Regions from separate parts of the Lysinibacillus sp. FW12 genome, predicted to be linked through region 1. Evidence: riboswitches for the same ligand, from Rfam matches in the RefSeq annotation. Region 1 holds a riboswitch; the other holds the start of a gene.
The links. A riboswitch is a leader RNA that binds a small molecule or an ion and turns the genes downstream of it on or off. The one in region 1 is predicted to bind cobalamin.
Positions count from the first base shown of each region.

Region 1 (16,711 bases):
TGATAGGCAGCTTTCTTTGTGCTAGGCTTCTGGATAGGTTTTTCGTAAAAAAGCGATGGATTGTTGTATGAGTGCTTTTAAGATAGCTTCATCCACGTCAGCAAGTTTATTAATATAAACACAGGCTTTTCCCGTTGTATGCTTACCAAATTGCTGCAATAGCTGCTCTCGCTCAGAATCACCTGGAGCAAAATATAGACTAATTTTTGCTTTGCGAGGAGAGTATCCAACAAGTGGTGCATCGCCTTCATGGCCTGTTTGATATTTGTAGTGATAATGACCAAACCCGATAATACTCGGTCCCCACATTTTAGCATCGTAGCCTGTGACCTCTGTAAAAATATCTAATAGTCGAAAGGCATCCTCCCGCTTTTTCGGGTGGTCTACACTCTCGATAAATTCAATGACACTTGCATCCGTTTCTTTCGTCTTTAATTCGTACATCCTAATCCCTCGCTTTCAGAAAGAATATCTCTATTATTCCCTATTCTACCTGCTCTAACAATAGCTTTTGCTGTAGATGACGATAAATCCCCTGTTGTTGCATGAGCTCATGGTGACTGCCTTGCTCGACAATTTCACCCTGCTGAATTACGAGTATTTGATCCGCATTCTCGATTGTTTTTAAACGGTGCGCTATAACAAAGCTTGTGCGGCCCCGCATTAAATGCTGTAAGCCCTTTTGAATATCGACCTCCGTTTGTGTATCCACACTCGATGTCGCTTCATCCAAAATTAAAATATCAGCATTTTCTAAAATAGCCCGAGCGATCGCAATTAACTGTCGTTGTCCCTGACTTAAATTAGCACCGCCTGCCTGGACTGGAGTATCGTACTGTGCTGGTAAATATTTAATAAAATGATGGGCATTGGCGATTTTCGCCGCTTCGACGACTTCTTCATCTGTCGCATCGAGCTTCCCAAAGCGAATGTTTTCTCGGATGGTGCCGGAGAACAAATATGTGTCCTGTAAGACGACACCGACTCTTTGACGAATGCCCGCCATTTGATAGTGCTCGATATTGTGCCCATCAATCAGAATTTCACCTTGATCCACGTCATAAAAACGCGTCAGTAAGTTGATAATCGTTGTTTTTCCAGAGCCTGTTGGACCAACAAGCGCGATCGTCTCCCCTGCCTTCGCATGGAAGTGAATGTTTTTTAGAACAGGCTTATCTGGCACGTAGCTAAATGACACTTGCTTGAAAACAACATCTCCTTTTAACGACGACGCCTCGATAGCATTTGGTACATCACTTACTTCTGATGGTTCATCCATAATCTCAAAGACACGCTCTGCTCCAGCAATGGCAGATTGAAAAGTATTTAATAGATTGGATAACTGATTCAGCGGACGGAAAAATTGCCTTGTATAAGTAACAAACGCTGCAATGATGCCAACCGTCACAACACCTTTTACAGCTAAGAAGGCTCCTGTTCCAATGACGACAGCTAAGCCTAAATTATTCATAAAGTTATTAATAGGTCCAAGTAAGCCCGAGGTAATTTCTGCTCGCTGGGCTGAGTTTCGTAGGTTTTCATTTTGCTGATGGAAGGTGTCAATTGTTTGCTGCTCCTTACCAAAAAGCGTGAGCACCTCTGCTCCTGTAATCATTTCCTCGATATAGCCGTTGAGCTTACCAAGATCTCGCTGACGTGCTGCATAGTTTTTACTACTGCGTTTAATAATCTGCTTGGTCGTGAAAACAATTAGCGGAATAATAATTAATGTCACGATCGCTAATTGCCAGCTTAATGTGAACATAGCGATACTCACACCAATCACCGTTAAGATGGATGATACGATTTGTGTCACACTTTGAGCCAGTGCCGTGTTTAAATTATCAATATCATTTGTGACACGGCTCATTAAGTCGCCAAGCGCACGTTGATCAAAAAATCGTAATGTCAGCGTTTGAAGCTTTTGAAATAGGTCCAGACGTAATGTCCGAATGGTTTTCATGGCCACTTGAATCATGACATACGTTTGTAGCCATGTCAGAATAGACGCAACCGTAAATATGACAGCCAACACGATGCCAAGACGAATCGTTCCATCAATATCCTTTTTTATAATATAGTCATCAATAATATGGCCAATCATGTAAGGTCCTGCAAGACTTAAAAATGTAGAAGCCATGACAAAGAAGATGGATAAAAACAGCCCTAATTTTTGCTGTTTTACATAGTGCCATACTCGTGCTAGTGTTGCTTTTTGATTTTTTGCTTTCTCAGCTGGCGCTCCCATGCGTGGACCACGTCCAAAATTCATTTGCTTTGGTTGACTTTGACTCATCCTTGTTCACCAGCCTTTTGCTGTGACGCGTAAATTGCTTGATAATGTGTATTTGATTGTAGTAGTTGCTGATGGGTTCCTTGCCCAACAATGCCGCCATCCTCTAGAACCAAAATGACATCTGCTTGCTGAATAGAGGCAATTTTCGAAGCCACAATGATCGTCGTTGTATCTTGATACTGTGTGGCAATTGCCTGCTGAACATGTTGCTCTGAAGCACTATCGAGCGCAGAGGTTGTATCATCAAGCACTAAAATGGCAGGCTTGCGAATGAACGCACGACTTAAAGCAAGGCGCTGCTTTTGCCCCCCTGATAAATTCGTAGCCCCCTGTGACAATTCATGGGCTAAGCCTTGATCAAGACGCTCCACAAACTCACTGGCACACGCCGCCTCTAAGGCCTGTTGAATCTCCTCCGCAGTCGCATCGTCCTTGCCGAGTCGTATATTTTTCTCAATCGAACCTGAAAACAGCAGGGCTTTTTGTGAGGTAAAGCCAATATGCTCTCGTAGCGTTGATAAGGAGTAGGCTTTTAGTGGTTTACCATCTAAGCGAATTTCCCCAGCTGTTGGATCAAACAAGCGAGGCAACAGCTTTACCAGTGTTGATTTACCACTACCTGTTTTCCCAATAATTCCTACCGTTTGCCCCGGCTTAACAGAAAACGAAATGTTTTTAAGGACATCCTCTGCTGTCTCATAGTAACGATAGCTTACATGATCAAAGTCAATCGCTCCTTTAATGGGGTCTGTCAGCGGCTGTTGTGCTTCCTTAACAGCAATGTCTTTGTTTAACACATCGACAATCCGTTCTCCAGATGGCAATGCTCGCGCAATTTGCATGAGTACCATACTTGAGGACATCAGCCCATTTAAAATAATCGTTAAATAGTTAATAAAAGCGAGAATAACCCCAACTTGTACAGTACCTGCTTCTACCTTGATTGCGCCAAGCCAAAGCGCTGCAACGATTCCCAGATTGACAACGAACATCGTAAAGGGCACCAGTACCCCAACAATTTGCTCAGCGGTAATAAATCGTTTCGTTAGCGTATGATTTAAATCACCAAACTGCGCCACCTGTTGCGTCTCACGGCGAAAGGCTTTGACCACCCGGATACCAGCCAAATTTTCCTGCAGCTTTGTATTGACCGCATCAATAGCCTCCTGCACACGACGATATAGCACGCCCGAATACTTTGTGAAAAAATACATGGCAATAATCAGCAATGGCACAATAATAAGGAGGATGGAAAAAAGCTCCCGCGCAGTTACAAACACAATAATGACTGCCCCAATAAACAACAGCGGCCCTCGCACAAAAATACGCAGCGTCATCATAAACGCCCGCTGCATACTTTCCACATCACTCGTTAAAATAGTGATAAGCTTCCCTGTCGTAAACGCATCTCGCTCCTTAGCCGAATACGTCATCATCTTCTCATACAGAGCCTGCCGAACATCCGACGCAAAATGAATCGCCGCCTTCGAGCTATAGTAGGAGCAACCAACCCCACCAACAAGCCCAAATACTGCACTGCCGAGCATTAACACAAACATATTCAATACATACTGATGATCACCTTGGACAATCCCCGTATCAATCATATGCTGCATAATGGTCGGCTGAATTAAATCCATCGTCACCTCCAACACCATCAAAAGAGGTGCAATCAACGTGAAAAATTTATAGGGCCCCAAATACTGCCCTAACTGTTTAACTGCCTGCATACCTTCGTCTCCGTTCTTTTTAAATCCCATTCGTTCCTCATTATAACTGAAAATCATTCCCATTTGGCAATAATTTTTCGAGTCACGTAATATTCTGGACTCGTCGGAATGGATGAGTGGGTTCTGACTTTTGAGCTGGGGCCATTCACTTTCGGGCGGAGTCAAGCCTTTGATGAGCGGGGTTCTCTCGCTTTGAGCGGATTCCTCCTTTCTTTGAGCGGCTGCTTCACATTTTTGAGCGGGGTTACCCTTCCTTTGAGCGCGGACCTCTCACTTATGAGCGGAGTCACCCTTTCTTTGAGCGGTTTCCTCTTTCTTTCGAGCGGTTTCCTCTTTCTTTCGAGCGGGTTCATCCTTTCTTTGAGCGGTTTCCTCTCATTTTCGAGCGGGGACAACCCTTTTTTGAGCGGTTGCTTCACACTTTCGAGCTGGTTCACCCTTCCTTTGAGCGGTTGCTTCTCATTTTCGAGCGGGGACAACCCTTTTTTGAGCGGTTGCTTCACATTTTTGAGCGGGGTTACCCTTCCTTTGAGCAGATTCACCCTTCCTTTGAGCGGTTTCCTCTTTCTTTCGAGCGGGTTCACCCTTTCTTTGAGCGGCTTCCTCTCATTTTCGAGCGGGGTTACCCTTTCTTTGAGCGGTTTCCTCTTTCTTTCGAGCGGAGTCACCCTTTCTTTGAGCGGTTGCTTCACACTTTCGAGCTGGTTCACCCTTCCTTTGAGCGGTTGCTTCTCATTTTCGAGCGGGGACAACCCTTTTTTGAGCGGTTGCTTCTCATTTTTGAGCGGGGTTACCCTTCCTTTGAGCAGATTCACCCTTCCTTTGAGCGGCTTCCTCTCATTTTCGAGCGGGGACAACCCTTTTTTGAGCGGGGTTACCCTTCCTTTGAGCGGTTTCCTCTCTCTTTCGAGCGGGTTCATCCTTTCTTTGAGCGGTTTCCTCTCATTTTCGAGCGGGGACAACCCTTTTATGAGCGGTTGCTTCACATTTTTGAGCGGGGTTACCCTTCCTTTGAGCAGATTCACCCTTCCTTTGATCAGATTCACCCTTCCTTTGAGCGGCTTCCTCTCATTTTCGAGCGGGGACAACCCTTTTTTGAGCGGGGTTACCCTTCCTTTGAGCGGTTTCCTCTCTCTTTCGAGCGGGTTCATCCTTTCTTTGAGCGGTTTCCTCTCATTTTCGAGCGGGGACAACCCTTTTATGAGCGGTTGCTTCACATTTTGAGCGGGGTTACCCTTCCTTTGAGCGGTTGCTTCTCACTTATGAGCGGGGTTACCCTTTCTTTGAGCAGTTTCTTCTCTCTTATGAGCGGGTTCACCCTTCCTTTGAGCGGTTGCTTCTCACTTATGAGCGGAGTCACCCTTTCTTTGAGCGGGGGCCTTTCACTTTCGAGCGGGTTTACCCTTCCTTTGAGCGGTTTCCTCTCACTTATGAGCGGGTTCACCCTTCCTTTGAGCAGTTTCCTCTCATTTTCGAGCGGGGACAACCCTTTTATGAGCGGTTGCTTCTCACTTTCGAGCGGGTTCATCCTTCCTTTGAGCGGTTTCCTCTCATTTTCGAGCGGGGACAACCCTTTTTTGAGCGGTTGCTTCTCACTTTCAAGCGGGTTCACCCTTCCTTTGAGCGCTTCCCTCTCTTTCGAGCGGATTTACCCTTCCTTTGAGCGGTGGCCTCTCTCTTTCGAGCGGATTTACCCTTCCTTTGAGCGGTTTCCTCTCACTTATGAGCGGATTCACCCTTTCTTTGAGCGGCTTCCTCTCTCTTTCGAGCGGGTTTACCCTTCCTTTGAGCGGGTTGCTCTCTCTTTCGAGCGGGTTCACCCTTCCTTTGAGCGGGTTTACACTATTTTCGAGCGGATTCACTTTTCCTTTGAGCGGTTGCTTCACACTTTCGAGCGGAGTCCCCACCTTTCATGTAGGCTACTCTCTTCAAAGAGGAGGCCACCCTTCCACCGAGCCAATCAACCAATATCGAGCGAACACTTCTCAACCTCGTAGCGATTCCACCCAAGTAAAACACCCCCATGCAAGTGGGCATGGGGGTGGTGTGACACGATGATTACAAATCATCAAAGCCGTTATCTTCGACGTTGACTTTGACATATTGGCGGGAGCGTTGCTCGAAGAAGTCGGTTTTGCCAAGGTCTACATCTTCATAGGCTTTAATCCATTTTAATGGGTTTTTACGATAGCCCTCGAATGGACGGTCTACGCCAAGCTGATTACAGCGAACATTGGCATAGAAGTGGACATAATTATGGACGTCCTCAACATCAAGGCCTTCAATTTTATCGCCGATGACTTCATTGGCCCAATCGATTTCTAGTTGAACGGCTTCGCGGAAGATTTCCTGAACACGAGCCTGACGTTCAGGTGTATCGTATTCTGGATATTCCTCTAATAGTTCTTGATAAATTTTCACAAATAAATCGACATGGAGCTGCTCGTCACGATTAATATAATTGATCATTGTAGACGTAGCGACCATTTTTTGATTGCGTGCTAAATGATAGAAGAAGGCAAAGCCCGAATAGAAGAATAAGCCCTCTAAAATGACATCATAAATAATGGCCTCAAGCATATTTTCGACAGTCGGCTCCTCTGAGAAAGCCTGGTAGCCTTTTATAACAAAATCATTGCGTCGTTCTAGAACGGGCTCTGTACGCCAAAAATCAAAGGTACGATCCTGCTCATCCTTGTTGACGATACTGGAAAGCACATACGAATAGGAATGATTATGAATAACCTCTTGCTGCGCTAAGATAATCATTAACGCATTTAAACTAGAATCTGTTAAATAATCGGCTACCTTGCCTGCAAAATCAGTTTGCACACTATCTAATAGCGCTAATAAACCGATAATTTTTAAAAATGATTCTTGTTCATCTTTCGTCAGCTCAGGGAAATGCTTAACATCATTGCTCATATTAATTTCAAATGGTGTCCAGAAGTTTCCTAGCATTTTTTTATATTTAGGGTACGCCCAGCTAAAGCGGACATCATCCCAGTTTAAAATATTGGAGGAGCGCCCATTAACGATACCTGTAGAACGGTTAGGTGCTTCCTTATCCATAATTTGTCGTTTCGTAATCGTTGTCATTGTTTTTTCCTCCTAGCTTGCACAAGACTCACATTCTAATAATTCTACTGATGTGGAGCGTACATAATAGGTCGTTTTCACACCACTTGCCCAAGCATTCATATGCAGTGCCAGTAAATCCTTCGCTTTAATCGTATTTTGAACATATAAATTCAGTGAAATGCCTTGGTCAATGTGGCGAGCACGGGCTGCATTTTGTTTGATTGTCCAATTTTGATCGATGAAATAAGCTGATTTATAGTACCAAGTCGTTACGGGTGATAAATCTGGTACCGTTACAGGAATTTTGTAATCCTTCTTCTCTTCTGAGTAGCTCTTTTGGAAAATCGGATCAATTGACGCCGTACTTCCTGCTAGAATCGATGTCGATGAGTTAGGGGCTACTGCCATAACATAGCCATTTCGCATTCCCTCTTTCGCCACTGCCTCACGTAAAGCATTCCATTTGTCGCTGTCATAGCCGCGCTTTTCAAAATAGGCACCTGTTTGCCAATCAGAGCCCTCGAATAATGGATACGCTCCTTTTTCGCTTGCTAAAGCGTTAGAGGCACGAATTGTTAGGTAGGCGATGTCCTCATAAAGCTTGTCCGCAAATTCTACAGCTTCATCTGATTCCCACTGAATTTCCTTTAAGGCTAATAAATGATGCCAGCCAAATGTGCCAAGTCCAATACCACGGTAGCGTAGGTTCGTACGCTCTGCTTGTTTCACAGGGATAGTATTTAACGCAATAACATTATCAAGCATACGTACCTGAATCGGAATTAACCGCTCTAAGACATTAGCAGGCACGGCTCTTCCTAGATTAATAGAGGACAAGTTACAAACCACAAAATCTCCAGGCTTGCGACGAGTCACGATAACATCGTCTTCTAATGTAATGGATTCAAACTCTGTAGCAGACATATTCTGGAATATTTCTGTACACAAATTCGAACTATAAATCATTCCTTCATGCTTATTCGGATTCATGCGGTTCACTTCATCTCGGTAAAACATGAATGGAACGCCAGTTTCGAGTTGTGAGCGCATAATACGCTTCATAATATCGATGGCTGGTACTACTTCACGGCTTAATAATGGATTAGCAATACATGCTGCATATTTCGTGCGGAAGGAGCCATTGCCCTTTGTTTCATCGTAGAAATCCTCTAAAGAGAAGCCCATCACTTCACGTACTTCATGTGGATCAAATAAGTGCCATTCTCCACGGGCTTCTACTGTTTCCATAAATAGATCTGGTAAGCATAGCCCTGTGAAAATATCATGGGCACGTAGTCGTTCATCACCATTGTTTAAGCGTAAATCTAAAAACGTAAAGACATCCTTATGCCACACATCAAGATAAACCGCGATGGCTCCTTGACGTTGCCCTAGCTGATCGACAGAGACAGCCGTATTATTGAGCTGCTTAATCCACGGTAGCACACCACTTGATGCACCTTTGAAGCCTTTAATGGACGAGCCACGGCTACGAATTTTGCCCATGTAAACGCCTATACCACCACCATATTTAGACAATGTTGCGACATCCGTATTCGTATCGTAAATGCTTTGTAGGCTGTCATCCACTGTATCGATGAAGCAACTTGAAAGCTGACCATGTGTCTTACCAGCATTTGATAGTGTCGGTGTTGCAACAGTCATATATAAATTACTCATCGCCCAGTAAGCTTCTCGCACTTTTTCTAGACGATTTTCTGTTTCATCTTGCATTAATGTCAGGGCAATGACCATCCAACGCTCTTGTGGGAGCTCTACAGGTGTTTTTGTATAATCACGCACAACATAACGATCCATTAATGTCTTCAAGCCAATATACGTGAATAACTCGTCACGACTAGGCTCTAAATAGCTGGCTAATTGTTGAAGCTCCTGCTCACTATATTTCGTTGTTAAGCTTTCATGATATAAGCCCGCTTCCGTGTAGTGCGCAAGATGAGCTGGAAATTCCTGATAAACATCCTTTGGTGAAACCCCACGTCGCGTTGCAAATTGATCGTATAATTTTTCTAAATAAATGTGTGCAGCCACAAATGTCCAATAGGGCTCTTCCTCATCAATTAGGCTAAGTGTTTGTAAAATCATCGCATCCGCCCATGCTTCAAATGTGGCATTGTCGTTTTTTCGTAGCCAACGATCCGATAACCTTACAAAGCTTTCAAGCTCATCCTCCGTATAACTATTTTTTAACTTAGCTAGTTGCTGTTCGATTTGAATTGTCATGTACACATTCGCTCCCTTTCTTTCTCCAAGCAACACAAAAAGCGATCACGCAACATCTATCGGTTACGTGATCGCTGTAAAATCGGAAATGGAAATGAAGGACGTGCACACAAAGAAGTGAACAAATCTCTCGCCTCCACTTCTCAATCCCCGAAGAATGTGTTGCTGTCTTGAACATCTCGGCAGGTCTCCTGGCTCATGCTTCCTCCAAATAATCACCTTCCCGTTTTTTCAACAGTGGTCTCTTGATTATTTGTCAGCACTTACAGTTGCGGGGACAGCTTCGGCTTAAGATGACTCTTGTTCCGAATTCCCTTTTAAACCATATTGGTACCGCTTGTCCAAATACTATATATTGTGTTTTAACTCCTAAACAAATCTAACATATTGTGTTTCGTGTTGCAATAGGTGTTTCGTACCTTGCGATTTTTAAGGCAGCCCTTTTGCTCGAAACAAGCCCTATTACGGTGCAGTTTTGCGTAGTTTTTCAAAATTTCTTTGGAAAAAATTTTGTGCCTGCTGCTCTTTTTTAGGATCGATGCCAAGCAAAATGACCGAACAAGGACCTGCTGATTTGGTCAGATCAAGCGAACTTTCAACTAGTTGCTGTCCAAAAAGACGCGCTAATTCGCCTTGTAGCCCCTTTGACCCGACTGGCCAAACTTGCTGCACGATCTCCGCCTGCCATGCCTGAAAAATGGGCTGAAGCTGTGCAACGTCTTCTGGATGCGCTAACACTTCTTCCCCTACAAGCGGCAAGCCATAAGTGTACCAGCTGAGCTGTTCATGGTCAAATGGTTGACGTTGTTGTATTTCCCCAAGCATCGTAATGGCTACACCTGACTGTAGCGTGGGCATATTCGATTCCGTACTTCCTGCGATTGCAGGACAGGCTATACCAGTTTCCTCAAACACCTGTTGAATACCTCTTTCATAACGTGTCCATGCCGTATCACCAGAGAAATTAGCGAGTAAAACTTGGCAAGGTAATGCCTGTGCCGCAAGCTGCTCTAAAAATGTCACACGTGCTGTCATGTAAGCTGTTAGTTGGTCAGATGCTGACACTACATCTTGTGGCTTTTCCCCAATGGCTGCCGCATTATCCATTGTCACAATAAACGTGCCCACTTTCATAGCATTTCTCATTGAACGCGACCTTCCTTACGCAAAAAGACCTTTGATAAAACAGGCATCACTACTGCAACAATGACTAGGTTAATAACAGTTGCCATAAGAATGCTACCTAATGCACCCCAGAAAAAGGCGGGGCTTATTAAAAAATAAAAAGGTAATGGTGCCACAATGCCATTCAATACGAGTGCCACTGGCCATTTCCAAACATGTAGACCTTTTCTATGCATTACGCCAAAGATCCACACGACTATGAACATTTCGATCGCGATGATAAGATGTAGTGGTCCTAATGGAAATCCAGCAGTCAACGCTGTAATAAAATGACCGATAAATCCAGCAAGACCTGCAAAAAATGGGGATAAAAAGACTACGCCCAAAAAGGCAGGAGCCGAGTCGAGTGCAGCAGTCGAAATAAATGCCGGCACCTTAATAACTGCCCCTACTGCACAAATGGCTGCTACCATTGCTGTCAATATCCAATTCCTTAATCTTTGTCGATCCATTCCATGTCCTCTTTTCTGTAGTATGTTTACCTCACTTCAGCTGTTCGGCAAGTCCGTACCAAATACGTACAACTTGCTCGGCTTCAATGAATAAAGCCTGATATAAACGACCACATGTATCGCGTAAGAGTCGCGCTTGTTTGTCTATTGGCACAACACCGCGCCCCATATCGTTAACAATGAGCGCTAGCATACAGTGCTGTTCAAGCCTCCTGAAGGTTGCAAGTACCGCTTGAACCACTTGGTCATCGTCCTCTAGATTTTGAGTCATCAACCAGTTTTCTAAATTTCTAATCACTAGCACTTCACAGGCTGGTGCGATCTCTGGTAGATTGCCATCGACAAGGGCGACCTGTCGCTCTTTATACAAGCCCATCACATAGTCGGTTTTACCGTTATAGGCTCCTCCAATAAAGACGTGCATCTTGCTCCCTCCTCCCAAGCCTTTCTTGTAAACGTTAAAATAAATTGTTTGTCATGTGGTACATCATACGACCAAAAAGGCTGTTCTGTTGGGGCATAGGCCACGAGTAAGGCACGAATGACCCCGCCATGCACCACTAAAGCATACTGATCCTCATCCTTCGGTAAATGGCTAAAGCCTTCCACAGCACGTGCCACAAAGTCATGAAAAGCCTCTCCTTGTGGTGGTGGCGTCTTAATCGGATCATCTAGCCATGCACGATAGTGAGCATTCGATTTTAATTCATCATATGTTTTCCCTTCAAATGCACCAAAGTTCGTCTCACGAAAGCGAGCATCTGCTTGATAGCTTGCGTTCGGAAAATAATGAGCAGCGGTTTCTCGACAGCGCCGTAAATCACTACCATATACGTTTGTTACAGCATCATCCACCATAGAAAGCGTGGTTGGATCAGCTAATGGGGCATCTGTCCAACCAAGATAGCGTTTTTCTAGATTCTCCTTTGTTGGCGCATGCCGAATCAAGCGCACAGTAACAATGTCACCCATAGCACAACCTCCATCCCTTCAATAGATGCACCAAGTAAATCCCCTGATACACCACCAAAATTACGTAGCGTAAATTGTCTAAAAATCAACAGTGCGAATGCTAAAACAATAACTAATACAATGGGCAGCAGAGAGAATTGAGTAAAAATGACAACAACCGCCAGAGCTATGCCCAGTGATAACAGCATGAACACTTTTAAGAGACTTGCGTGAATATGGGATTTAAAAAAATACGCGAGACCTTTTTCTTTCGAACAGTCGAGGGACAGAAAATAAAAGCTCATCCCAACTCTAGTGAGAAAAGGTACAAACAGCACCATCCATAAGGCGAATTTGTGTTGGACGAAAAGCTCATGGAGGACAACAAATTTCCCCATTAGTAAAAACAGCACAGACAATACACCGAAAGCGCCAACACGTGGGTCGTCTAAAATTTCTACCCGCTTGTCCCGATCTCGGTAGGAAAAATAAGCATCACCCATATCAATAAAGCCATCTAAATGCAAACCACCAGTCCATAAGGCAAAAAGCGCTATGATTATAAAAGCTAGCATGACCTCACTGCTCGCTGTCCACTGTGTGAGACCGTAGAGTACTGCTGCCACAGTTGTTCCCATTAACGCTCCTATCCAAGGTAAACAGGCAAACATCCCTGTAATCGTTGGCCTAGTTAACGGTAGCTCTTTATGTACTGGCAAAACCGTAAAAAATTGAAATGCCAATTGTAGGCTATGCCAAACAGTTTTCATCGTCTTGCCTTCTTTCTTGATTATTTCCATCTCTTTACAATACCATAATTCATTTCATAGGCCTCCTGTGCAATGGCAACGAACCATTGATGCCATTGGCCGAGTGTTCGTCGGTATAACTCTACTTCATCACTATCATATGGTGGCTCATCAAATAGTTCATTGGAGACAACTAAAAAAGTCACATCCTTATTTAGTAATGAAAGGATGGCCTGTTTGATGTTCACTAGCTTGTTTTCTAAACAGCCTGGCTGTTCTATACATGGCGTACCACTGTCAAAGCCCTCATAAAAAGCATTTGTTAGCCACGTTGTCACGCAGTCCCACAGCACCACATCCCCATCTTGGAGTGTTGCTAAAACCTCTGCCATGTCATAGGGTGCCTCCACCGTTAGCCACTGCACAGGTTGTGCCTGCCGATCTGCCTGATGTCGGTCAATCCGCTTAGCCATTTCACGATCTAAGGCGATGCCAGAAGCCAGATAAATTAAACGTTTTGTGGGACCTAGCTGTGCTTGGTAATGCTGAATCGCTGTTCGCTCAGCAAAATGGGATTTCCCACTACGAACACCACCTGTAATAAAAATGAGTGGCATCAGGACACCTCCTATTGTAAATGATGAAGATTGCCAATTTCTTTCACAGCCCATTGTTGCTCTTGTCGTTCAATCACTGTCACACTTGTTCCATGAATGTATGGGGCTGTCCATAGCTCACTTATACTTCTCTGTAAAATAGCGTTAACGATACATTTAATGGTTACTGCATGAGAGACAATGAGAACCGTTTCATCGGGATGTTGATCCGCTATTTTCTTTAATGTAAACATGGCTCTTTCTGTCACAGCACCAAAGCTTTCCGTATGTGTTGCAACAAACTGTGCTGGGTAATTAGTATAGAGCTCATAATCAAGCTTATGATTGGCGAGAATGTCTTCAATTGTTTGGCCTTGCCAATCCCCTAAATAGATTTCACGTAAATCATCCTCATAAATAATCGGAAGCTTGCGCTTAGTGGTCAAAATGTCCATCGTCTCCCTTGCACGTCCACTTGAGCTACAATAAGCAGCTGCAAACTGAATAGGCTGGAGTTGCTTGTGAAGTCTTTGTGCTGCTGCTCTACCATTTTCCGTTAATGGAGAGTCCAGCCAGCCCTGTAGTCGTTGCTCTTGATTCCATTGTGTTTCCCCATGTCTTACTAGATAAAAAGTTGTCACTTTTCTCTCCCCTTATTTGCGTTAAACCAAGCTTGCAGACAATTATGTAAAGAAGTCATGGCCGCAATATCTTTTATCCCTATACGGAACCATTCACCCTGTAACCCTTGAAAGTTTTTTGTATGACGTAAGACAACCCCTTGTCCAAGGCAATACGTGAAAAAGGGATCGGCCTGCTGTCCTTGTGGTAACGTGAAGCACACATAATTCGTCACACTGTTCGTTACTTGACAGCCGTTTTCTTGTAAATACTGATGTAATCGCCCTCTTTGTGTTGTCGCATAGGCAATCGCCTGCTGACAATACTGCTGTTCATCTAAACAGCCTGCACCAATCACAAGTGCAAAGGCATTTAAATTCCAATGAGGCAGCATGTCCTTTAAAGTGCTTACAATGGAAGAATGCGCGACTAAATAACCAAGTCGTAAACCTGGAATCGCATACATTTTGGTCATCGAACGCACCACTATCACATGTGGATTTTGCGCGCAATGATGAATCATAGAATACGCTTCACCCACCCAATCCATAAAGGCCTCGTCGATCACAAGCTCACAGCTAACACTTCTTCCGTGCTCCACTAAAGCGAGTAAATCTTCTTTTTTCGGTAATACCCCTGTTGGATTATTTGGCGTACAAATATAAAGAGCGTCCGCCTTCTCCATTTCCTGCTTGAGCACATCCATTGGCAATGTGTAATGAATAAAATCAGTCACCAAAATAGGCACAATATCCGCACCTGCAGCCCGCAAAGTTCGCTCATATTCAGAAAAAGTTGGATGTACGATAATGACACGTTTGCCCGCATAGCGTCTTGCTACTACACTAAAGAGCTCTGATGCCCCATTGCCTAGTAAAATCGTCTCCTTTGCGACCTGATGAAAAGCAGCAACCTTCGTTAAAAAAGGCTCGCCATCAGGATCTGGGTAGCGCTGAATAAGCGAATAAAGTGTTCGCCAACGAGCCTCTACAAAGGCTGGTGGTCCCTCAGCATTGACATTTTCGCTAAAATCATAAACTACTTCTGGCATCGTTAAGCCTAATTGCTGATAGACATTGTGCGGATTTGCTCCGTGATTAGGTAATGGCATAAATAAGCACCTCCACAGCTAACATCACAAGCGTAAAGAGTATTGTGGCAATACGCATATGAATAATAGATGTTGCAATATGTTCCTTCGTCAAAGGGACTAATTTTTCTCCCATAATAGCCCTATGAGAGACAACCCCCTGATACGTATTTTTCCCACCAAGCTGCACACCTAGCTGAACGGCCGTCGCTGCCTCTAAATAGCCACTGTTTGGACTTGGATGCTTTTTAGCGTCCTGTGCCCAAATCTTTAGCCGCTTGCCAAGCGTTCGATCAGTTTCATTTTTCGTGCCAAGGACAATAAGGAAGCCTGTCATTCGACTTGGAATAAAATTCAATACATCATCGAGCTTTGCCGAGAACATTCCAAAGTCTTTGTATTTGTCATTTTTATAGCCAACCATTGAATCTAATGTATTGACAGCCTTATAGCCCCATAAACCAATTGCACCAAATAAGAAGGCATAAAAAAGTGGAGCTGTCACACCATCGCTTGTATTTTCAGACACCGTTTCTACTACACCACGCACAATCTCATCTTCTCCCAGCTTATCGGTGTCACGACCGACAATCCACGACAGCTTGACACGTGCCTCTGCAAAGTCACCTTTAACAAGTGGCTCATATACAGCCATCGCAGCCTCCTTCAAGCTCCGCTGAGCGAGGCCAATCCCAATGAGAAGTCCCTCTACAAGGATGCCAAAAATAATACTTACCTGATAGCTAAGAAGCAAAATCAATGTCACCACAAACATGGTCGTGCCTACGACTGCAAGAGCCATCACCATGCCACGCAGCTTTCGCCATTTGCCCTTATTCCAGAGCGCCGTTTGCGATTGAATCAAGTGTCCAATCCAGCGTACAGGATGAGGGAGTTTAGGAGGGTCTCCTACGAGTAAATCCAACAAAAGCCCAATGATACAGGCAATTACGATAGCCATCATAAAGCCCTCTCCTCTTTATCTTTTTTGTATTTGCTGATCGCCTCACGCATTGTCTCATAGACACCGTAACCGATGACCTTACCAAGCATGGTAATAGGACCAGCATATTGATGAAAGTCTCCCTCTTCTGTTGAAGCGATCAACAAGCTATCAGTAGAAGTACCTGTAGCTTGTGTGCCTGTTGTTGGGTCTGTAATCCCTTCATCCATTAACGCTTTGACCTTGGCTTCCGTTGTTGAAATCATGGCTTGAAATAACGCTTCATCAGATAGTTTTCCATTAATGACTAGCCATGTATTAATGGTGCCTGCATGGTACTGCTCCTCCCGATGAAAAGCCCGCGTAATATCCACCGCATTTCCTAATCCCGCAGTAATCATAACGACAAGCTGAATACCTTCATATGTAAAGTCACGAATGGTCGCAAACTTGGCCTGGACTGCCGTCATCATCGCCACCGTGTTGTCTAACGGAAAGTGTTGTGCCTGCAAATACTGCTGTAATTCAAGATGTGGCTGTCGCTCATCATAGGTAATAGGCACCGTTCGATTCAGTAAATGGGTATAATGACCAAAGCCAGGATTATGCATGGCTGAGGATACAACCTTCATGGGTGAATCGGTTTGTAGGGCCACATATTGGTCAAAAATTTGAATGCAATCCTTTGTCAGTATAGGCAATCGATCGCCTCCTCGCGATAAATATGGAATAGAACATAAAAAAACAAATTCTTACAAAGAAGAATTTGTACT
Region 1 covers NZ_CP139094.1:2,744,604-2,761,314, forward strand. The annotation lists gene SJW71_RS14330 (DUF1801 domain-containing protein) at 22-444, opposite strand; gene SJW71_RS14335 (ABC transporter ATP-binding protein) at 485-2,296, opposite strand; gene SJW71_RS14340 (ABC transporter ATP-binding protein) at 2,293-4,026, opposite strand; gene SJW71_RS14345 (hypothetical protein) at 4,188-5,243, opposite strand; gene SJW71_RS14350 (hypothetical protein) at 5,240-5,638, opposite strand; gene SJW71_RS14355 (hypothetical protein) at 5,625-5,933, opposite strand; gene SJW71_RS14360 (ribonucleotide-diphosphate reductase subunit beta) at 6,085-7,125, opposite strand; gene SJW71_RS14365 (ribonucleoside-diphosphate reductase subunit alpha) at 7,138-9,351, opposite strand; cobalamin riboswitch at 9,515-9,704, opposite strand; gene SJW71_RS14370 (hypothetical protein) at 9,814-10,497, opposite strand; gene SJW71_RS14375 (ECF transporter S component) at 10,494-10,988, opposite strand; gene SJW71_RS14380 (bifunctional adenosylcobinamide kinase/adenosylcobinamide-phosphate guanylyltransferase) at 11,020-11,412, opposite strand; gene SJW71_RS14385 (histidine phosphatase family protein) at 11,364-11,960, opposite strand; gene cobS (adenosylcobinamide-GDP ribazoletransferase) at 11,933-12,709, opposite strand; gene SJW71_RS14395 (bifunctional adenosylcobinamide kinase/adenosylcobinamide-phosphate guanylyltransferase) at 12,730-13,305, opposite strand; gene SJW71_RS14400 (histidine phosphatase family protein) at 13,317-13,925, opposite strand; gene SJW71_RS14405 (pyridoxal phosphate-dependent aminotransferase) at 13,922-15,016, opposite strand; gene cbiB (adenosylcobinamide-phosphate synthase CbiB) at 15,003-15,959, opposite strand; gene SJW71_RS14415 (adenosylcobinamide amidohydrolase) at 15,956-16,639, opposite strand.

Region 2 (16,711 bases), 2.3 Mb from region 1:
CTGAAACTTTGCTATAATTAAAAAAGCTTAAAAAGAATTCTTCAACTTTTTTTATGAAATCCATTGTGGTTTTTTGAAGTGAAGCACTTACTTCTGGTGGAAAGTCTTCTGTATATTTAGAGATATTTTCTTGCATATGGAGCCACATATCTGATAGCTTGGAAATATAATAGGGAGCTTGCTTAGATAGTAAAATTATTTGCGACATGATTTGTGTAATGGACAGATAGCAAATAATAGATATAACCATAACACTCACTATGTATATAAAAGCAACTGCTATTTTCCGTGACATCTTCCATCGCCTTTTAAAGAACATGACGATTGGTTCTAAGAAAAATGCACTTATACCTGCAAATAGTAAAGGCATGGACACAGGGATAATAAAATAGGCAGCTACAAGTAAGGATAGAATCACAATTACTCGAAAAATCAATTTCCTAGCATTAAATTTATTCATAAACTCACCTTCTTTGCGAAAAAATTAAGTTAAGTGTACCATAAATCAAATTTTATTACGTTCTGAATCAATAAAGGTAGGGATAAATTATGGAAAAAGAGATTTTGCAACTTTTTAGTAATCTAACAGAGCGTGACCACGATATTCAATATGAATCTTACGAGGAACTAATGAAAATTATGCAGGAGCCCGTAGATTGGACATATGCAGTATGGGAACAGCTTGTACAAGCACTTACATACAAAGATGGACATGCTCGTGCACGTGCTGCACAAATTTTATGTGCCTTAGCCGCAAAAAGTGATCCAGAAGAAAGGGTATTGGAGGATTTTTTGAAAATTTGGGCTGTGACGTATGATGAGCGATTTGCCACGGCGAGGAACGCGTTACAAGCTATTTGGAAAATTGGATTAGCAGGTCAAGTACAAAGAGACTTAGTTGTCTCGTATCTAGCTAAGAGATTTCAAACATGTTTGGATGAAAAGCATCCCTCTCTTATTCGCTATGATATTATTATTTCTTTTAAAAAGCTTTATGATCAAACGAATGACTCTAAATTAATAGCTATTGCACACCGCTTAATTGATGAAGAGCACGAAGTTAAACACAAAAAGAAATATAAGGCAGCCATCCGTTCAAAGTAGCGAGATGGTGTTTTTTTGTACAGATGTAAAGTTTCTATTTGGAGTACAACTGTTTTTTCCTATTAATATATGGTAAACTGCTTTACAAATGAAATATTCTTGCAGAATAAAGGTGCTAACTAGCATAATCGGGAATTCGGTGAAAAACCGAAGCTGTTTCCGCAACTGTAAGTACAGCCATTATAAAGATATACCACTGTCTCCAAGGAGATGGGAAGGTTCTTTATAGCTCATTAAAATTCATTAATGAATTGTACAAGCCAGGAGACCGACCTTTATTTGAACGTATAACAACTCTTCGGAAGCTAGGAGGATATACGGCAAATTACATAGGTAATGTCATAGTAATTGGCAATCATTATGTTATTTTCGTCGTTCCTTTGCTTAAAGGAGCGGCGTTTTTTTATGCTATCGTTCATGTAAGAATTTATCAAAATGGGAAGGGGGTACATCAAGTGAAAAAGGATGCACGTTATTCTTGTTATCCGTTTATGCGTGAGAAGGCTTCAACGGTTGATTATGAGATTCGAACAGATAGTCTCACAACACATCTAGGGGTTGCATTAGCTGCAGTAAAAAAGGAGGATGTACAAGTTGTCGCAGATGATTTGCTGATTATGTTACCTATGGCTTACCATGTCAATGGTTCAGTCCGAGGAAAGCTAGCAGTAACAGAAGAAGATCTTTCTTGGTTAAGCGAACGCTATGACTTTTATGTTCGTCATGTGAAGGAAGAAATACAAAGTTTTGTTTTACCTCAGGGCACAGAGGCTGCTGCTGCTTTACATCTTTGCCGCAGTGAAGCCAAAAAATCATATCGTACATTACATAAGGTTTCAGAGGAACGAGAGGTACCAGCTATCCTTTTCGACTACTTAGGCTTGTTAGCAAATGTATGCTTTGTCATGGCAGTCTATATGAATCACCAAGCAGGTATAGCTGAAATACCGTTTATTAGTAAATCCTATCCAATGAAAAAGAAAAGGGAGAGTAAGAATGAAGAAAGTATTTAATTTCCAATGGCTATCAGTGCTAGTACTAATATTAGTTTTAGCAGGTTGTGGTACCTCAGAAGATACAAAAAATAAAGAGGCTTCACAGGATACGCAACAAACTGAACAAACAACCTACAAAGTAACAGATGATCGTGGTGTAGAAGTAGAATTTAAAGAAGTACCAAAAACTATTGTTTCCTTACAACCAAGTAATACGGAGATTTTATTTGCACTAGGTGTTGGTGAGAAAATCGTAGGAGCAACAGAGTATGACACATATCCAGAAGCAGCACAAAAAATCGAACGAGTATCTGATTCTCAGAATTTCGATAGTGAACGCATTATAGCCTTAAAGCCAGATGTGGTCATTGCTTACACAATTGGCTCTAAGGATGCATTGAAACCATTAGAAGATGCGGGACTGAAAGTTTTTGTTATTGAATCTGCCACATCATTTGATGATGTTTATGGGGATATTGAACAACTAGCTGCTGTAATGGGTGTTGAAGATAAAGGAAATGAATTAAACGAACAGATTAAAGCGAAAATTACTGAAGTACAAACAAAGGTGAAAGAAGTAAAAGCACCGAAAAATGTTTATTTAGAGATTAGTCCTAAGCCAGATATTTATACGGCAGGCGCTGGAACTTTCCAGCAAGAAATATTAAATGCAGCCAATGTTAAGAATGTCTTTGCTGATTTAGACAATTGGGCGCAAGTGTCTGAGGAAGAGGTTATTGCGAAAAATCCAGAGGTTATATTAACAACAGTAAACTATACAGAAGATCCTATAGGGGAAATTTTGACACGTGATGGTTGGAATACTGTGAAAGCTATTCAAGATAAAGCTGTACAGTCTCTTGATACTGATATCTCTAATCGTCCTGGTCCACGTATTGGAGAAGCAGTAGAATTAGTAGCTAAAGCTGTGTATCCAGAGTTATTTAAATAACAATTCAAGGCTAGCCGATCTAACGGCTAGCCATTTTTATATGGTTAGTTATTACCTAGCGTGAAAATTGGAATTAATTTAATTTGTTCTATAGAATAAAGGTAAGAATGCTTAATAATTTAGGGAGGGTAGTGAATGGAACAGTTAGATACACAGGTTATTCCGTTTGAGGCAGTCTATAATTTCCGAGATATGGGGGGATATAAGACAAGGGATGGACGTATTGTAAAGAAGGGTTTATTCTACCGCTCTGCAGCACTTGGTAAAATGACATCAGCAGATAAAGAGCGATTTGAAATGTTAGGTATTAAAACTATTTTTGATTACCGTGACAACAAGGAAGCACAGCATAATCCTAACCCCGTGTTCTCACATGCTCGATATATTCAAATACCAGCAAAGGGTAATCATGCTTTTGAAATGCCCACAAATGCTGGTGGTAAAGATTTTTATAAAGTAGTAAGCCCCGAAATGTTCCGAAATTTTTATGCGCAAATGCCTTTTAATAATCCCTCATTTAAGGAGCTAATGAAAACCATTCAAAATCCTGATAATTTAGGTCTTGTTCACCATTGTGCAGTTGGAAAAGATAGAACAGGTATAGGAGGCGCCCTGATTTTACTAGCTTTAGATGTACCAGAGGAAACAATCATGGAAGACTACCTAGACACTAATATACACTTACAACCCATGGTGGAAAAAATGGCTCAAGCTATTCAGCATCAGTATAATGAACAAGAATTACAGCAATTTTATGCATTGATGTCTGCTCGTGAAGATTATTTACAAGCAGCATTGGATGCTATGGATGATCTCTATGGCTCAAAGACTGCCTTTATGGAACAGGAATTTGGACTAACAGCTGAAAAACGTAAGCAATTACAGTCTTACTGTTTGACGTAAGGAAAAGCCCTTTCACAAAGCTATGTGAAGGGGATTTTTTGTGTGGAAGCGCTGTCTTATCATAAACCTCTTTACAGTCTGAAAATTTGTGATAAGATACAATAGATTTTCAAGAAAAAGATAGGAGAAGTGAAAGTATTGGCAGACACAATTAAAGAGACAAATAAGTTAAGTCTATTCCATTTAACGTGGCCTATCTTCTTAGAAGTATTTTTATTTATGTTAATGGGACTAGCTGATACTTTTATGCTCAGTGCTTTATCAGATAATGCTGTATCAGGAGTAGGTGCAGCCAATCAATATATCCATATAGCTATCTTGATTCTTGAAGTGGTTGGTAATGGTGCATCCATTGTAGTTTCCCAATACTTAGGTTCAAGACGGTTCTTCGAAGCAGCAAAAATATCAGCTTTAGCTGTTACAATGAATTTGGCCGTTGGGCTTTTGATGAGTATTCTATTTTTCTTCTTTGCTGGTCATTTAATGACAATGATGAATTTACAGGGAGAAGTACTCCACTATGCGCAAAGCTATTTAGCAATCATCGGGAGTTTTATTTTCCTTCAGGCTATTATCAATGCTTTAGCTGCAATTATCCGCGTACATGGTTGGACGAAGCAAACAATGTACGTATCACTTGGTATGAATATATTGCACGTGGTTTTAAATTATGGTCTTATTTTTGGGAATTTAGGTTTTCCAGAGCTTGGTGTTAAAGGTGCAGCTATTTCTTCTGTTATTAGTCGAGGTTTAGCGGTACTCGTATTTTTCTGGTTGTTATATCAGGTCATGGAAGTGCGTATAAAGATTCAATATTATTTCGAGTATTCTAAGGAATATGTAAAAAAAATATTGAACATTGGCCTACCGTCTGCATTTGAGCAGGTTCTTTATCAGTTTTGTCAAATCATCTTCTTGTATTATGCAACATATTTAGGAGCAGAAACATTAGCGGCACGACAATACGCCATGAATATTTCAATGTTTACCTATTTATTTGCGATTGCTATTGGTACAGGAACAGCAATCATTATTGGTCGTCATGTAGGTGCAGGGAAAAAGGACGATGCTTATCATCAGCTTTGGACTAGCGTACGTGCGGCATTTGTTTTTACGATTATAATGGTCGCTTTTGTCACGATTTTCCGCAAGCAGCTTATGCATGTTTTTACAGATAACCCTAACGTTATAGCAATTGGAGCATCCGTGTTAGCTTTAAGTATTTTACTTGAGACGGGCCGCACGATGAATATTGTTGTCATTAACTCGTTACGTGCTTCAGGGGATGCGAGGTTCCCTGTGAAAATCGGATTTCTGTCAATGGTTTGCATGAGTCTTCCATTGGGTTATTTATTTGTCTTTGTACTGGATTGGGGCTTGGTTGGAATTTGGCTAGCCATTTCAGCAGATGAATGGTTGCGGGCAATTATCGTATACTTTAGATGGAAGAGCCGTAAATGGGAGCGATTTGCCCTCGTTTCACCTAACGAACAGAAGGAGGCATAGCAATGGGTGCATTATCTAAACGTGCAATAGGGGCAGCATTAATGGATCAACAGATTAATCTTTTTGCTTGTCCGGTTTGTCAGCAATCGATGTATGTTTATGAGCAAGGGAGGTTGGTTTGTTCTGCCAACCATTCATTTGATATTGCCAAGCAAGGCTATGTCAATATGCTAACGAATAGCGTCTCCTCTAAATATAGTAAGAGTCTTTTTGAATCCCGCAAGGCTGTAATTGATAGCGGAATCTATGATGTAGTGGAAGCTAAAATCAGTGAGATTGTAGCGCCTGCAAAAACAGTGCTTGATACTGGATGTGGAGAAGGATCACATTTAGCTCGAATTATGAAGGCCAAAAAGTATGGGATAGGTATAGGAATTGATATAGCAAAAGAAGGCATAATGGCTGCAGCTCGTCATTATCCACAACAAATTTGGTGTGTAGGTGATTTGGCGAAAAGTCCGTTTGCGAAAGCAAGCTTTGATGCAATTTTAAATATTTTATCACCTGCCAATTATGAGGAGTTTAAACGGCTTCTTGCGCCTGATGGCCGTATTGTAAAGGTTGTGCCACAAAGCGGATACTTACAGGAACTGCGTGCTCAATTATATGCAGATTCAAGCAAAGAAACCTATTCTAACGAGCAGATTGTTGCACGTTTTCAAGATAGCTTTCATGAGGTTACCAAAGAACGTGTTACCTATACTCTACCACTTGATGAGAATCTTGTGCCCGCGTTATTAGAAATGACACCAATGGGCTGGCATAAAAAAGAGGATAAAGACCTCATATTAAATGCAATTACAATCGATGTAGATCTACTAGTGGGGAAGGTTTAGATGGTCGCAGGCAATTGCAGTATACTGGTCTTTTCGATTACAATGGGAATAACTATTGAATAAGGTAGGAATGTAACAGTGTATAAATTAGCAGCAAATGTTGTCAAAGTAATATTGAAATTAATGGGCTCAAAGGCTCGTGTATATGGAGAAGAAAACTTACCAAAAGACGGTGGGTTTATTATAGCTTGTACACATACAGGCTATGTTGATATTTTAAACCTTGGTGTAGCCATGTATCCACGGGAAATTCATTTTATGGCAAAGAAGCAATTATTTGAAATGAAAGGCCTTGGATGGCTTATTGAGCGTTTAAATGCCTTTCCGGTAGACCGTGATAATCCTGGTCCAAGCGTGATTAAAATTCCTTCACAGTTATTGAAGGAAGGCAAAATCGTGGGGATTTTCCCATCTGGAACTCGAAATGCAGAAGGCTCTGATTTAAAACAAGGAGCGATTACAATTGCACAGCTGGCAAAGGTGCAAATTGTTCCTGCTGCTTATGTTGGTGCACGCAATGCTGGAGATGTAATGAAGCGTGGCAAAGGCTATTTAATTTATGGTGAGCCATTCTATGTAACAGGTAAAGGCAAAGAAGGTCGTGAACAATTTACACAACACCTTGAACATGAACTGATTGCTTTAACAGAAGAATTACAGAAACGAATTGCAGTCAAATAAAATAAAGTGGCACTCAGAATCAACTTGATTTTGAGTGTTTTATTGTGGGAGGATAGTAGAATGATTCGAGTACTTTTCGTGTGCTTAGGCAATATTTGTCGCTCTCCAATGGCAGAAGCTGTCATGCGTGATTTAATAGAGAAAGAGCATTTGAATGATAAAATTGAAGTGGATTCTGCTGCTACGAGTTCGTGGCATGTTGGTGAGCCCCCTCATCGTGGTACACAAGATAAGCTTAAAGAGTATGGCATTTCTACTACAGGAATGCGTGGTCGACAATTGCAACAAGCTGATGTTGAAAAATTTGCTTACATTATAGGTATGGATGAAAGTAATATTCGCAATATCCGTACGATGTTAGGTGATCCCCATTCACCAAAGATATTTCGTTTTTTAGATTTAACAGAGCATCATAAGGACGTCCCTGATCCTTACTATACGGGAGATTTTCAAGAAACCTACGATTTAGTACGTGAGGGATGTCAGGCGTTACTCGTAAAAATAAAACAAGAGTTGTTGTAAGGCAATACTAAATAGCGCAAATTTTAACAGTTATTGCTTTAGAAAAAGTTCGCTTAAACATTGGTATATCTAGCTTTGTAAGCATCATTGTGTTATTATTTGCAGAGTAAAGATACGATAAGTATTTAATTACCATTTTCAGATATGCAAATGTGTATCTATTATTTTTATAAAATTATCTTTTGAAAGAGAGTGGAAACAATGGGTCGTAAGTGGAATAACATTAAAGAAAAGAAAGCGTCTAAAGATCAAAGCACAAGCCGTATCTATGCCAAATTTGGTCGAGAAATTTATGTGGCAGCTAAATCAGGCGAACCAGATCCAGAGTCAAACCGTGCACTTAAGGTAGTTCTTGAACGTGCTAAAACATATAGTGTTCCAAAACATATTATAGAAAAAGCCATCGATAAAGCAAAAGGTGGCGGTGATGAAAGCTTTGACGAATTACGTTATGAAGGCTTTGGACCAGCAGGCACAATGATTATCGTGGATGCTTTAACAAACAATGTGAATCGTACAGCATCTGATGTTCGTGCAGCATTTGGTAAAAATAATGGGAATATGGGTGTCAGTGGTTCTGTAGCTTATATGTTCGATTCAACAGCAGTAATTGGTTTAGAGGGCAAAACTGCTGATGAAGTACTAGAAATTTTAATGGAAGCAGATATTGATGCTCGTGATATTCTAGAAGAAGATGAAGCAGTTATTATTTATGCAGAGCCAGATCAATTCTTTGCTACACAAGAAGCATTAAAGGCTGCAGGTGTTGAAGAGTTCACAGTAGCAGAACTATCTATGCTACCTCAAACTGAAGTAACATTAACTGGTGACGATGTAGCAAAGTTTGAAAAACTAATAGATGCTTTAGAAGATTTAGAAGATGTACAAAACGTCTTCCACAATGCAGATTTAGGTGAATAAACCGCTAATCTAAATGAGTAAACCAGTAGCTATAAGGCTACTGGTTTTTAATTAGGGAGGAAAATATGCAGACTACTTTAGCGATTATTTTATTTTTAGTTACATTATTTTTCGTTATTGTACAGCCGCGTAAACTATCAATTGGCTGGTCAGCCTGTATAGGAGCAGCTATTGCGCTATTAATTGGCGTAGTCACCTGGCAAGATGTATTAGAGGTAACTGGGATTGTTTGGAATGCCACGCTTTCATTTATCGGTATTATTTTAATTTCGCTTATATTAGATGAAATTGGTTTTTTCGAATGGGCAGCTCTGCATATGGCACGGCTTGCTAAGGGGAGCGGGATTCGTTTATTCGTTTATATTGCCTGTTTAGGAGCTATTGTATCGGCTTTATTTGCTAATGATGGTGCCGCTTTAATATTAACGCCCATTGTTTTAGCAATGGTGAGAAAGCTGAACTTAACGGAAAAAATGATTTTTCCATTTATCATTGCAAGTGGTTTTATTGCAGATACCACATCTTTACCCTTTGTTATTAGTAATTTAACAAATATCGTATCAGCTGATTTCTTTGAGATCGGCTTTATAGATTATGCTATTCATATGGTTGTACCTAACTTCTTTTCTTTAATAGCAAGTATAGTAGTCCTGTACATTGTTTTTCGTCGATCCATTCCACAAGATTATTCTCTGGAGGCAGTTGAGCATCCTAAGCAGGCAATTCGAGACCCGAAACTATTTGCAATAGCTTGGTATGTGATTGTTATTCTATTAGTGGGGTTCGTGATTGGTGAAGTTTTGCACATCCCTGTATCCTTTATTTTATGCGGTGTTGCGGCAATTTTCTTATGTTTAGCACAACGCAGTACGTTTGTTGATACAAAGAGAGTTATAAAAGGGGCCCCGTGGAATATTGTGTTCTTCTCAATTGGTATGTATGTGGTTGTCTATGGCTTGAAAAATGTAGGTATGACGGGGTTATTGGCAAGTTTGCTAGACCAAGCTGTGCAGCAAGGCTTTATAGTAGCCACTATTACTATGGGATTTGTAGCAGCCATTTTATCAGCGGTTATGAACAATTTACCCACTGTCATGATTGATGCTTTAGCTATTTCCGAAACAAGCGCAACAGGTATGATGAAAGAAGGTCTAATTTATGCAAATGTCATTGGCACCAATTTAGGACCAAAAATGACACCGATTGGCTCACTCGCGACATTATTATGGCTTCATATATTGGCTCAAAAGGGCATTAAAATTAGCTGGGGGCAGTATTTTAAAATCGGCATTATTCTTACAATCCCAACATTGTTCGCTACTTTAGTCGGATTAGTTATTTGGATAAGTATCATATCTTAGTTTTATTATTGAAATAGGGCACAATTCGATTTCTTTAAAAGGACAAGTTATAAGGCAAATAAAAAAGGCTTGGATGTCTGCACTGAAGAGCTCTTAAATACAAGCTATTGATTAATTTGAACTATTTTTCTATGAGCGTAGATCTTGTAGAAAAATAGTTTTTTATTTTGTTACATAAATTAAACAGTACTACCATCAATGTGTCATTTTGCATATTAAATGTAGAATTAAACCAGATTAAGGGAAATTAGAAAATAATTTGTCGTTTACCCATTGTGAAAACTATCAAACCATAACATAATATAAATTAATATATTTGAACGAAGAAAATAGGGGGGGCTAAAGTATGAGATTTTTACGTTCGATACAGGGGAAACTAATTATTATTTCATTAGCACTATTGACTATTCCAAGTTTGATTATTGGAATAGTTAGTTACGGTAAGGCGAAAAATGGAATGGAGGAGATTGGAGAGCAAGTACTATACAATAGTGTTGAATCGGCTTTGCAATTGATTGAACTCGCAAATGAGAGTGTTGAAAAGGGCGATATTCCTTTAGAAGTAGCACAAGAGCGAGTACGAGAAGCTTTACTTGGTCCTAAAGATAGTGAAGGGAAGCGACCAATTAACTATCCTGGTAATTTAGGTGAATATGGCTATATTTATGTGCTAGATGATAAGGGTACTTTAACAACACACCCTACTAGAGAAGGAGACAATCTATGGAATGACCAAGATAGTAGTGGTAATTATTTTATTCGAGAAGTAACAGAAAAGGCACTTGATGGTGGTGGCTTTACAGAATATGAGTTTGAACTTCCAGGTCAGGATGTTTTAGCTGACAAAATTATCTATTCTGAGAAAGATCCGTATTGGGGATGGATTATTGCATCTGGTACGTATATGCAAGACTTTAACCAAGGGGCACATTCCTTACTGATAGTGATTGCTGTAACATTAATTGGTGCCATTATTATAGGGACCATTGTTGTTATTTTAGTATCTAGACATCTGGCATTGCCCGTACAAAAATTATCGAAGCGTGTGCTCGAAGTAGCTAAGGGGAATTTAACTGTAGACATTGAACATTTAAAGCGTTCAGATGAAATTGGACAGTTAAATGCAGGCTTTAATGAAATGGTTGATCAGCTCAAAACGCTTATTTCGGATGTAGAGGAAGCGATAGTAGAAATTCAATCAACATCAGCCAACCTATCAGCAGTAGCTGAAGAAACAAATGCGTATGGAGATGAGATTGTTAAAGCCATTAATGAAGTATCGGAAGGCGCAGTCCAGCAAGCATCTGATGCGGAAGATACAAATCGAACAGCTATAGAATTTGCGCGTCTAATAGAAGGATTACATGAAAAAAATGAATTAATGCTCGATACATCCCAGCATATGAAGGAATCAAATGAAGAAGGTCTTGTTAATATAGATAGCTTGAAAGAAAAATCCAATGAGTCTTCAACGTTGATTCAGAACATGCAGTCTGTTTTTAGTAGTCTAATTGTCAAGGTGCGTGAAATTGAAGGTATTGTAGGGACGATAACCGAAATTTCAGATCAAACGAACCTACTTGCTCTTAATGCTTCAATAGAAGCAGCTAGAGCTGGTGAACAGGGCAAAGGATTTGCAGTTGTTGCAGAGGAAGTACGAAAGCTTGCTGATCAAACAGCTGTAGCGACTGAGCTTGTACGCACGACGTTAAAGGGTATTGAAAGTGAAACAAACTTAGTCAACAATGAGATGCAGAAGACACATGTGATTGTGCGTCAGCAAAATGATTCTGTCATAGTAACAGAGACGTCCTTTAAAGAAATTAAATTGGCTGTTGAAAAGATAATAGCCTTCATAGGAGATATGACAGAGGGTGTAGAATATTTAAATAACTCTAAGAATGATATGATGCAATCGATCGAAAGCATAGCCTTGATTAGTGAAAAGAATGCTGCTGCATCTGAAGAGGTCACTGCGTCTGTAGATGAGCAACAACGAGCAATCCAGCTTGTTAGTGAATCATCTAATGATCTAACTGATGAAATATCTGCATTACAGGAGTCCATTAAACGCTTTATATTGAGATGATGTTTCAGGATGCTTGTTGACCAAGCATCCTTTTTACTTTATCCACGTTAATAAAAGGTAAAGGAGGGGTGATTTGTGAAAAAATGGGTGATAAGTATATGTATTCTTCTAGTAGGTATGGGCATTGTTCTTTATATCTGGTTGGGAAAAGAAATCGAGCAGGGAGTTGAACCAAATGCCAATGGCTCTGCCGATTATATGATTATACTTGGAGCAAAAGTAAAGCCTGGTGGTGTACCATCGCTGTCGTTAAAAAGTAGATTAGAGGTGGCGGTACAATATTTAACAAACTATCCGCATGTTAAGGTTATTGTGTCAGGTGGGCAAGGACCTGATGAAGATCGAACAGAGGCATCTGTCATGAAAGATTATCTGGAACAGAAAGGTATTGAGGCTTCAAGAATTATCATAGAGGATCAATCTACATCGACTTATGAAAATTTAGTATTTTCTAAAGAACTATTACCAAAAGAGACAAAGAAAATCACCATCGTTTCTAATGACTTTCATTTGAAACGTGCCAAATATCTAGCTGAAGCATTAAATTTTGAAGTGGATGTCGTAGCGGCCAAAACACCTAAGTCAGTAGAAGCTAAACTAAGAATAAGAGAAAGAGCCGCATTATTAAAAACATATATTATAGGCTATTAAATAATTATGTCCTTCGTTGAAAAATTATCTAGTGCTTCCTCGTAAAAAAACTATTGCTCAGTGTAGATAATTGTTTCTTAATAGGTTTCATTTGGCATATAATAGAAATATTACGGGGATAGGCCAGAAAGAGGGGACTTCAATGAAAACGTTTAAAGACTATGAATACAACCGTCCAAATGTGGCAGTTATGAAAGAGCAACAATTAGCTCTCATCGAACAATTTAAAAATGCACAATCTATGGACGAGCAAAGTGGCATCATTGAACAGTTAAATACAATTAGTAATGACTTTGCTACAATGGCTAACTTAGTATATATTCGTGCTTCTATTGATACAAATGATGAATTTTATCAAGCAGAACGTGATTATTTCGATGAAGTTGGTCCAGAGCTAGAGGAAGTAACTACAGAATACTATAAAGCATTAATTGCTTCACCGTTCCGTCAGCAATTAGAAGAAAAATGGGGTCAGCAATTATTCGATCTAGCAACCTATCAAATTAAAGGGTTCTCCCCAGAAGTGATTGATTTAATGCAAAAAGAAAATAAGCTTGTTTCTGAATATAATAAGCTTGTTGCTTCCGCACAAATCGAATTTAATGGAGAGACATTAACACTTGCTCAGCTTGGCCCATTTTCGGAATCAACTGAACGAGAAACACGTAAGGCTGCGACAGATGCTCGTTTTGGCTTCTTTGCTGAACATGAGGAAGAATTTGATCGTTTATATGATGAGCTTGTAAAGGTGCGTCATGAAATTGCTGTTAAACTAGGCTACAAAAACTATGTAGAGCTAGGTTATATTCGCATGAATCGTATCGATTATAATGCTGAAATGGTAAAAAAATTCCGTGATCAGGTTCGAGATTTAATCGTACCTGTTGCAACGAAGCTATATGAGCGCCAGGCAAAGCGTATTGGTATTGAAGATTTTAAATTCTATGATGAAGCATTAAACTTCTTATCAGGCAATGCTACACCGAAGGGTAATCCAGAGTGGATCGTAGCAAATGGTAAGAAAATGTATGAGGAGTTATCACCAGAAACAGGAGAATTCTTCAACTTCATGATTGAGCATGAATTAATGGACCTTGTAGCGAAGAAAGGTAAAGAGAGTGGTGGTTATTGTACATTTATTGAAAACTATCATTCCCCATTTATTTTCTCGAACTTTAACGGAACGTCAGGTGACATTGATGTGTTAACACATGAGGCTGGACATGCCTTCCAAGTGTATTCAAGTCGTAATATTGGCATACCAGAATATTTGTGGCCAACCTACGAATCTTGTGAAATTCACTCAATGAGTATGGAGTTTTTCACGTGGCCATGGATGGAACTATTCTTTAAAGAAGATACAGAGAAATATAAATTTACACATTTAAGTAGCGGTCTTCTATTCTTACCATATGGTGTTGCAGTAGATGAGTTCCAACATGTTATTTATGAAAATCCTACAATGACACCAGCTGAACGTAAGGCAGCATGGAAGAAAATCGAGGAAACATATTTACCACATCGTAACTATGACGATAATAGCTATCTTGCAGCAGGGGGCGTTTGGCAACGTCAGGGTCACATTTATGCGAGCCCGTTCTATTATATTGATTACACGCTAGCCCAAATTTGCGCCTTCCAGTTCTGGAAGCGTTCACGTGAAGAATTTGAGGCTGCTTGGAAAGATTATATACATTTATGCGGCTTAGGAGGATCTATGTCCTTTACAAAGCTAGTAAAAGAGGCAGGCTTAATTTCGCCATTTGAGAACGGCTGTGTTGAATCGGTTATTGGGGAAATTGAGGCATACTTAAATTCAGTTGATGACTCCTCACTTTAATTAATCTATAAATTCGCTCCACTTCCATGAAGTGAGCGAATTTTTTAATTGATCATCTCCATACAATTTTATTTTGTCTAAAAATACTAGGATACTTGCGAAATGGTTAATATATCAGTAGTATTTTCAGTAACTGTGATAAAAGGAAGTGAATGAAAGTGACGAGGAAAGTTTGGTTTCAAGTAGGCGTAGGGATATTACTTACACTACTAATCATTAAATATTTTATAGAGATTCATTGGATTTTTTCACCACTAGTCATTATATTAAAAGCTATTTTTGTGCCTTTATTACTTGGTGGTGTCCTATATTATGTGACTGAACCGATTCAGAGATTTTTAGAAAAACGGAGAATGCCTAGATGGGCAAGTATATTGACAATTGTATTTGGGTTAATAGCGATTGCGGGGATATTTGGCTGGATTATCGGTAATCCGATTGCCGAGCAAGTTAATAAATTAGTGAAGAATGCCCCTATGATTAGTACGAGTATTAGTACGAGCATCCAACAACTAACAGACTATGTAACGCAAAATAAAGATAATTTCCCACAGCAATTAAATGATGTTATTGAAAAAATGGCGAATTCTGTACAGGATATCGCAGTAGTAGCGAGTAAGGGATTTGTGTCCTTTTTACAATCCATTGTTTCTGTGTCGTTATTAGCTATTTTAATTCCATTCTTCTTTATTTTTATGCTAAAGGATCATGAAAAATTTGCCCCATCTATCTATAAATATTTCAGTGGCGAGCGTCAACAATGGGTAAAAAAGACATTAAGTGAAATTGATGATGTATTACGCAGTTATATTCAGGGACAACTGCAGATTAGCTTTTTATTAGCACTCATCATGTATGTCGGTTATTTAATTATTGGATTAGAATATTCGTTACTGTTAGTGATCTTTGCGTTCTTTATGAATATGATCCCATTCATTGGGCCTTGGATAGCCTTTGCTCCAGCATTGATTGTGGCAGTTATTCAAGATCCTATTTTAGTTGTTTGGGTATCTGTTGTAACCCTTGTTGCACAGCAAATTGATAGCAACTTTATTACACCAAATGTCATGGGGAAATCACTCGATATTCACCCATTAACCGTTATTACAATTATTTTAGCAGCGGGTAATATTGCAGGCTTTATTGGTATTATTATTGCTGTACCATTTTACGCGGTACTAAAGGTTATCGTATCTAATATTTATGATCAACGTAATGCGATTAAGAAAAAAGCGACGAAGTCAGTATAGGAGCCGAAAAAATGGAACAAGAAATTGTAAAAGTGTTTAACGAACGGCATGAGCAAATTGGCACAGCGACACGGGCAGAAGTACATGAAAAAGGGCTTTGGCATGAGACATTTCATTGCTGGCTTGTCAATGAAGACTATATTTATTTTCAAGTACGTAGCTCGCAGAAAAAGGATTACCCAGGGTTGCTTGATATTACAGCAGCAGGGCATCTATTAGCTATTGAAACAGTTGAGTCAGGTATTCGTGAAGTAAAAGAAGAACTGGGTCTAGATATAGATGTCCATGAAGTAGTGAAAATGGGCATGACCTCTTGTAGTATTGTTTCTGAAAATATGATCGACAATGAATTTTGCCATGTCTACATATATCCCTTCCAACATGATTGGGATTCCTTTGTATTACAGTATGAAGAAGTCTCTGGTGTAGTGAGAGCAAGACTTGATGAAGCAGAGGCATTTTTCTTAGGCGAAACAACGACGTTAAATATTGAAGGCTACGAATATTTTCCAGATGGTCAACGCATGAATATTGTCCGACCAGTTAGTAACGCACAATTTGTTCCTTATCGAGAACTATATGTTGCACAAGTAATAAAATTTGCACGCGAAAAAATATTTAATCAGACATGATATTTTTTATAGGATAGGCTGTTAGTATAAGCTTGTCCTATTTTTTATTGGCAAAAATGATTTAGAAACGTCACGATAAAAAAACAAAAAATACGTTATACTGTAAGATAGATTGTAAAGAAAAGGAGCATTTTTTATATGCTAACATTTGAACAAAAACAAGCGGTTATTGAATCGTTTACTGAACTAACAAGAAAGGAAATTTCATTAAAACGCTTAAATTATCACTATATGGACAGTCTTTATGAAAAGACAGTTGTAGTTGAAAAGCTACATCCCAATGGCAATGGATTTGTCTTTGTTGGGGATTTATTACGCTATGAGCATGTGGCTAACGAAAAAGGATTAGTGAATATTCGTGATTTTGATGAGCAACAGCTTCGTGAAATTATTGAAGATTCGATTCAGTACTTATCAGAAGAAGTAGAAGAGCAGGAGCCGATTATAGAGATTTGGCATAGCCGAGAA
Region 2 covers NZ_CP139094.1:483,753-500,463, forward strand. The annotation lists gene ytvI (sporulation integral membrane protein YtvI) at 1-460, opposite strand, end outside; gene SJW71_RS02590 (hypothetical protein) at 550-1,104, shown strand; cobalamin riboswitch at 1,198-1,395, shown strand; gene SJW71_RS02595 (hypothetical protein) at 1,560-2,117, shown strand; gene SJW71_RS02600 (ABC transporter substrate-binding protein) at 2,101-3,051, shown strand; gene SJW71_RS02605 (tyrosine-protein phosphatase) at 3,187-3,954, shown strand; gene SJW71_RS02610 (MATE family efflux transporter) at 4,093-5,460, shown strand; gene SJW71_RS02615 (putative RNA methyltransferase) at 5,463-6,296, shown strand; gene SJW71_RS02620 (lysophospholipid acyltransferase family protein) at 6,375-6,977, shown strand; gene SJW71_RS02625 (low molecular weight protein-tyrosine-phosphatase) at 7,038-7,499, shown strand; gene SJW71_RS02630 (YebC/PmpR family DNA-binding transcriptional regulator) at 7,701-8,420, shown strand; gene SJW71_RS02635 (arsenic transporter) at 8,486-9,781, shown strand; gene SJW71_RS02640 (methyl-accepting chemotaxis protein) at 10,128-11,870, shown strand; gene SJW71_RS02645 (YdcF family protein) at 11,988-12,521, shown strand; gene SJW71_RS02650 (M3 family oligoendopeptidase) at 12,664-14,361, shown strand; gene SJW71_RS02655 (AI-2E family transporter) at 14,514-15,611, shown strand; gene SJW71_RS02660 (NUDIX hydrolase) at 15,623-16,243, shown strand; gene SJW71_RS02665 (hypothetical protein) at 16,382-16,711, shown strand, end outside.
Region 2: another riboswitch for cobalamin. It lies ahead of SJW71_RS02595 (hypothetical protein); the one in region 1 lies ahead of SJW71_RS14365 (ribonucleoside-diphosphate reductase subunit alpha).